Regions from separate parts of the Lentzea sp. NPDC058450 genome, predicted to be linked through region 1. Evidence: riboswitches for the same ligand, from Rfam matches in the RefSeq annotation. Region 1 holds a riboswitch; each other region holds the start of a gene.

Region 1 (2,176 bases):
GCACGCAGTTCCCGGCCACGCAGAACGCCTACAACATCATCGGCGCCTCGTACTACGACGAGCAGCGCGGCACGCAGGTCGAGCGGTGCACCGACTCGGGCTGCGGCCAGAACGTCGGCTACCTGACGCCGGGCGACTACGTGGCCTACGCGGACGTCGACTTCGGTGCCACGCCGCCGACGTCGGTGACCACGCGCCTCGCGTCGGGCTCCACGGCGAACGGCACGCTGCAGTTCCGCCTCGACAGCCCGACCGGCCCGGTGGTCGCGACGGTGCCCGCGGCGAGCACGGGCGGCTGGCAGACGTGGACGAGCCGCACGGCCGCCGCGTCGGGTGCGACCGGCGTGCACCGGCTGTACCTGGTGGCGGCCGGCGGCACGGGCGGTGACCTGGCGAACGTGAACTGGTTCCAGTTCGCCCGCTAGTGACCTGCGCGAACGGGGGTCCCGGCCACGCGCCGGGGCCCCCGTTCGCGCGTGCGGGTTAGGCTGACCGGGCTGACGGTTCGCTCCCCGGCAACGGGAGCGAGGCAAGAGGGAACCCGGTGTGAGTCCGGGACTGCCCCGCAGCGGTGAGTGGGAACGAAAGCTGCCAGGAAGCACTGGGTGGTGCCGCGGCAGTCAGCCTTTGCCCCGTCTTCGGTGTTCAGACGGTCGCATCGGGGTACCGGCCCCACACCCCTGTACTGGTTGTACCGGGGTGTGGGGCCGGTGCCGCGAGGTGACCTGCTGAGCGCCGAAGACGCGGCGAAGGCTGACTGACGTGGCACCAGCCTGGGAAGCGGTGGCCGGTAGGAGCGAGCGGTACGCCCACGAGTCCGAAGACCTGCCGCCGGCGTTCCATCCGCACGCTCGCGAGGAGAGAGCTTGTGATTCACCCAGTGCTGCCCGGAAGGTCACCCGCCGAGTCGCGGCTGACGCTGTCGCAGATCATGGACAACAACGACACCAACCTGATGGGCACCGTCCACGGCGGGGTGCTGATGAAACTCGCCGACTCGCTGGCCGGGGTGGTGTCGGCCCGCCACTCCGAGGGTGCCGCGGTCACCGTGGCGATCGACGAGATGACGTTCCGGGTGCCGGTGCGCGTCGGTGACGTGCTGCACCTGCACGCCCAGGTCAACTGGGCGGGCGCGACCTCGATGGAGATCGGGGTCCGGGCGCTCGCCGACCGCTGGGACAGCACGGTCCCGGCGGTGCACGTGGCGTCGGCCTACATCGTGCTGGTGGCCGTCGACGAACTCGGCACGCCGCGAGGTGTGCCCCCGGTGGTGCCGGTGACGGACGAGGACCGGCGGCGCTTCGGCGAGGCCGAGATCCGGCGGGCCCACCGGCTCGCGCGGCGGGCGGCGATCGAGGACTCCCGCGCACTCAGCGCCTGATCGAGCGAACGCGGCCGGGTGAGCGCGCCCGGCCGCACCGCGCACCAGACCAGGAACGCGAGCGCGAGCCACACGTAGGTGTTGCCGACGACGTGCTGCCACCACGTCCACGCCAGTTCCTTGTCCCCCGCCGACGGCAACAGCCAGTGCGGTCCGACGGCGAACACCGCGGCCACCAAGATCCTCACCCTGCCGCGCAACAACATCAACGCGGGCGCGATCCACACCCAGTGGTGCGACCACGACACCGGCGAGATCAGCAGACCCGCCGCCGCCGTCGCCACGAGGGCCGTCAGGTCGTCCCGCAACCGGGGCAGCACCACGAGCGTCAACGCCAGCACCGCCGCCACCGCGACGAACCACGCGAACTCCGGCGCGCCGATCCGGACCAGCAAGCCGCGCACCGACTGGTTCGACGTGTAGGCGAGGCCGCCGACGCGTTCGGGGTCGAGCATCGCGTGCAGCCAGAACTGCCTCGCCTGGCCGGGCGCGAGCACGGCGCACGCCCCGAACGTCGCCACGGCGGTCAGGGCCGGCCGCCACCGCCCCCGGCACAGGAAGAACAGCACGAAGATCGCCGGGGTCAGCTTGATCGCCGCGGCCAGCCCGACGAGCATCCCCCGCGGCCAGAAGGTGCGCGGCAGCAGGCAGTCCAGCGCCACGAGACCGAGCAGCACCAGGTTGATCTGTCCCAGGTCGAGCGTGGTGCGCATCGGTTCGAGCACCAGGAACACCGCGATCAGACCGAACCCCGCCCACACCCGTGCGGCCACCGTGAACAACCCGATGCCCAGC
Region 2 (2,176 bases), on a different contig from region 1:
CCGTCGGCCCCGGTGCGCAGGGCCTGACCGAGCAGCACGATCTCGCGGACCTTCTGCCGGGCGAACGCCAGCCGCGCCTGGACGTCCGGGTCGAGGGTCTCGGCTTCGAGGTCGTACGGCACGTGCAGGAGCGTGGAGGACGACGAGACGACGACCTCGCGGGCGGACCCCAGCAGGGACGCGGCCTTCGCCAGTGCGGCGTGCAGGTCGGTGCGCCAGACGTTGCGGCCGTCGACCAGCCCGGCGACGAGGATCTTGTCGCGCATCGCGGGGACCGTGACCGACGCGTCCGGCGCGCTGACGAGGTCGACGCCGATCGCCTCGACCTGCGACTCGGCGAGGATCCCGAACGCCTCGCCGAGGTCGCCGTAGTAGCCGGTGACCAGCAACTTCGGCCGTCCGGGCAGGCCGCCCAGCGTCCGGTACGCGCGGCGCAGGGCGTCGAGCTCGGCGGGGGAGCGGTCGGCGGCGAACGCGGGTTCGTCGAGCTGCACCCACTCGACGCCCTCGACGCGCAGCCTGCCGAGCAGTTCGACGTAGGCCTCCACCAGGCCGTCGAGCAGGTCCAGGGGCTGGAAGTCCGGGACCGTGCTCTTGGCCAGCAGCAGGTAAGTGACCGGGCCGAGCAGCACCGGCCTGGTCGTGACGCCGAGTGCGAGGGCCTCGCGGTACTCGGCGATCGGCTTGTCGGTCGCCAGCCGGAACTCGGTGTCCGGGCCCAGTTCCGGCACGAGGTAGTGGTAGTTGGTGTCGAACCACTTGGTCAGTTCGAGCGCCTGCGCGCCGTCCCGGCCGCGGGCCGCCGCGAAGTAGGTGTCCAGTTCGGACAGTCCGAGGTCGCGGAACCGGTGCGGGACGGCGCCGAACAGCTGGGTGGTATCGAGCACCTGGTCGTAGAACGAGAACGTGTTCGACGGGATCGAGTCCAGTTCGGACAGTTCGGCCCAGGTCTGCGCGCGCAGTTCCCGGGCGGTCTGCTGGAGCGCGGCTTCGTCGATCTTGCCGGCCCAGTACTGCTCGACGGCGCGCTTGAGTTCGCGCTTCGGGCCGATCCGGGGGTAGCCGAACACGGTGCTGCCGATGGTCACAGGCTCTCTCCTCGCGAGCGTGCGGAAGCACCGGAGTCACTCGCAGCGAGGCAGCACGAAGCCTGCCCGTCAGCCCGCCCGAGAGGCTCCGGAGCAGCGCGCACCGGGTGGTGCGCGCACCTGCGGCAGGTCTTCGGACTCGTGGGCGTGACGCACGCTCCTACCGGCCGTCGCTTCCCAGGTCGTGAGACCCAGTGCTGTGTTGACGGCTTTCGTTCCCACTCACCGCTGCGGGGCAGTCCCGGACTCGCACCGGGTTCCCTTTTGCTCCACCCGGGACGAGCCCGGGTGAACCGCTGGCGTGATCGAGACTAGCGGTCCGCGCCGAGCATGCCCAGCGCCATGGTGCCGTACTGAATGGTGAGATCCCTCAACTCCAGCGGGCCGTCCGGTGAGTACCACCGGGACACCCCGCTGCACATCTCCAGCAACGCGAGCCGCGCGACGCTCGGTTCGCCGACGGTGAGCTTCTTGGCCTTCACGCCGTCGACGATCGCGTCCTGCCAGACCTGCTCGTAGCGGTCGCGCAACGCCACGATCTCCGCCCGCCGCTCGCCCGTCAGCGCCCGCATCTCGCCGTCCACGACCGCGGTCTCGCGCGGCTTCTCGGCGTGCGCGCGGACGTGCATCTCGACCAGCGCGACGATCCGGGTGGTCTCGTCGGGCTCGGCGGCGATCGCCTCGGCCTTCGTGATCAGGTCGGTGAGGCTGGTCCGCATGATGCTGACCAGCAGGTCTTCCTTGGTGCCCATGTAGTGGTAGAGCGTCGCGGACGAGAGTCCGGCGGCCTGCGCGAGGTCGCGGATGCCGGTGCCGTGGAAGCCGCGTTCGGCGAACAACCGCACGGCGGCCTCGCGGACCCGTTCCTCCGTCGTCATCGGTTGCCTCCTCTTGACCGGCTGTTCGCGGCCACTCTAGCGTGAGGCCCAATCGATCGATCGATCGAAGGGGAGCGATGACCGTCGACTACGCGTGCCACGAGGGTGTGGCCGTGCTGCGCCTGAACCGTCCGGAACGGCTGAACGCCGTGGTCCCGGCCCTGGTGGACGACCTGCTGGCGGCGTTTCGCCGCGCTGCCGCCGAGGCTC
Region 3 (2,176 bases), on a different contig from region 1:
GCGGCGATCCGGCGCAGCTCACCGTCCGGAAGGGACACTCCGGCCAACCGCGACCGGGCGTCGGTGATCTGCTGCTTCAGCTGCGAGTCCTCGTCGGCCCACCGCGCGGCGAACCCGGCCGGGTCGGCCTCGTAGGCGAGCCGGCGGCGGATCACCTCGGTGCGCACGGCCACGTCGCGCGCGGCCTTCACCGCGACGGTCAGCCCGAACCGGTCGAGCAGCTGCGGCCGCAGCTCGCCCTCCTCGGGGTTCATCGTGCCGACCAGCAGGAACTGCGACGGGTGCGACACCGACACGCCCTCGCGTTCGACGTGCGCGCGCCCCATCGCGGCGGCGTCGAGCAGCAGGTCGACCAGGTGGTCGTGCAGCAGGTTGACCTCGTCGACGTAGAGCACGCCCCGGTGCGCGGCCGCCAGCAGTCCGGGCTGGAACGCCCGGACGCCCTCGGTCAGCGCCTTCTCCAGGTCGAGCGACCCGACGAGCCGGTCCTCGGTCGCGCCGACGGGCAGTTCGACCAGCCGCGCTGGCCGTCGCTCCACCCCGTCGTGGGGCGCGTCGGGGCAGTCGGCGGTCCCCGGCGCGCAGCCGAACCGGCAGCCGGCCGAGATGTCGAGCTCGGGCAGCAACGCGGCGAGGGCGCGCACGATGGTCGACTTCGCGGTCCCCTTCTCACCTCGGACGAGCACGCCGCCGATGCCGGGGTGCACGGCGTTCAGCAGCAGGGCGAGCCGGAGGTCGTCATGGCCGACGACAGCCGAAAACGGGAACATGCTCGGCGAAGTCCTTCCTCGGGTGTCCACGCCCGCGGTCAGGTGAAGAGGGGGACGAGTTCCTGACTTCCGGCGTCCAAAACCGGTCACAGTCGCGGGACGGCGCCGGAGTCACACCGGCTTCCTCGCACTCCCCTCACAGCCCCGGCATCGTCGCATTTCGCAAGGCCGGGTCCAACAGCCAGGTGAGCGACGTCGCTAGATCGACTCCAGAAACTCGGTCCACGCCGCCTTGACCTCGTCCGCCGTCCACTCCAGCGCGGGCCCGGCCACGGTCACCTCGGTCTTGGCGAGCGGTCCGTCCGGCCAGAACCCGCCGAGGAACTTCCCGCCCACCTCCTTCAGCCTGGCCGGGTCGCCGGGCAGATGCAGCGCGAACTGGTGCGTGTGAGGTTCGGGCTGGTCCATCGCGGCGGCGACGACCTTGGCGTGCGCGACGTACGAACCCAGGCGAGGCAACACCGTGTCCAGGCCGTGCAACGCGGACAACGCGGCGGGCCACTGCTGGAACACCATGCCGCCGTACCGGTGCCGCCAGACCCGTGCCTGCTCGACGAAGTCGTGGCTCCCCGCCAGCGCCGCGCCCGAAATGCCTTCGAGGGACTTGTAGAACGAGACGTAGACCGAGTCGAAGAGGCCGGCGATCTCGGGCAACGACCTGCCCAGCCCGAAGGTGCTCTCCCACAGCCGCGCGCCGTCGAGGTGCACGACCGCGTCCCGTTCGCGGGCCGCCTCTACCACCGCCACGAGCTCGTCCCAGGTCGGCAGGACGAACCCGGCCTCACGGTCCGGCACCTCCAGCAGCAGCGTCCCGAACGGCTCGGGGCACGTGCCGACGTCGTCGTTGCGCACCTTGATCGGCCGCAGCCCGGACAGCACGGTCAGCGCGTCGTCCTCGTGGTTCAACGGGTGCGCTCGCGGGTGCATCGCGACGATCGGGTTGTGCGTGCGGTCCGCCCAGCAGCGCAACGCGATCTGCTGCGCCATCGTGCCGGTCGGCACGAACAGCGCGGCCTCGGTGCCCAGCAACGCGGCGACCCGCTCCTCCAGCGCGCCCACCGGGCCGCCGTCGCCGTAGCGGTCGGGGTCGACGTCCGGCACCGGGCCGAGCGACTCCAGCAACGTCTTCTTGCGGACTCCGGAGAGCTGTCGGTTCAACACCCCAGCATCAAACCTCAGCCGCCAGCGTGTCGGCGAGCGAAATGACCCCCACCCGGATCTCCGCCGCCGTCATGCCCTGGGCCAGCAGGAACTCGATGTGCTCACCCCGCAGCACTGCCAGCACGGTGTGCGCTTTGAACGTCGAGCCGACCAGCCGGGCCAGGCGCTCGACCGTGATCGCGAAGTTGCCCTCGCAGCTGCGGACCGTCGTCCGTTCCACGGCGATGACCAGCGGCAACGACGCC

The links. Region 1 has a riboswitch for cobalamin ahead of ACFWNN_RS08360 (acyl-CoA thioesterase). Riboswitches for the same ligand answer to the same signal wherever they lie in the genome.
Region 2: it holds a riboswitch for cobalamin, as region 1 does, so the genes downstream of both, metE (5-methyltetrahydropteroyltriglutamate--homocysteine S-methyltransferase) here and ACFWNN_RS08360 (acyl-CoA thioesterase) in region 1, are expected to answer to the same signal.
Region 3: it holds a riboswitch for cobalamin, as region 1 does, so the genes downstream of both, ACFWNN_RS17645 (putative cobaltochelatase) here and ACFWNN_RS08360 (acyl-CoA thioesterase) in region 1, are expected to answer to the same signal.

Annotation. Positions count from the first base shown of each region.
Region 1 is NZ_JBHXLO010000004.1:43,765-45,940, reverse strand. It holds partial or broken gene ACFWNN_RS08370 (glycoside hydrolase family 3 protein) at 1-11, shown strand, start outside; gene ACFWNN_RS08365 (carbohydrate-binding protein) at 36-425, shown strand; cobalamin riboswitch at 485-848, shown strand; gene ACFWNN_RS08360 (acyl-CoA thioesterase) at 869-1,381, shown strand; partial or broken gene ACFWNN_RS08355 (glycosyltransferase 87 family protein) at 1,642-2,176, opposite strand, start outside.
Region 2 is NZ_JBHXLO010000003.1:85,458-87,633, reverse strand. It holds gene metE (5-methyltetrahydropteroyltriglutamate--homocysteine S-methyltransferase) at 1-1,088, opposite strand, end outside; cobalamin riboswitch at 1,195-1,401, opposite strand; gene ACFWNN_RS06655 (TetR/AcrR family transcriptional regulator) at 1,400-1,966, opposite strand; gene ACFWNN_RS06650 (enoyl-CoA hydratase/isomerase family protein) at 2,044-2,176, shown strand, end outside.
Region 3 is NZ_JBHXLO010000010.1:47,008-49,183, forward strand. It holds gene ACFWNN_RS17645 (putative cobaltochelatase) at 1-770, opposite strand, end outside; cobalamin riboswitch at 806-940, opposite strand; gene ACFWNN_RS17650 (threonine aldolase family protein) at 969-1,931, opposite strand; gene ACFWNN_RS17655 (helix-turn-helix domain-containing protein) at 1,939-2,176, opposite strand, start outside.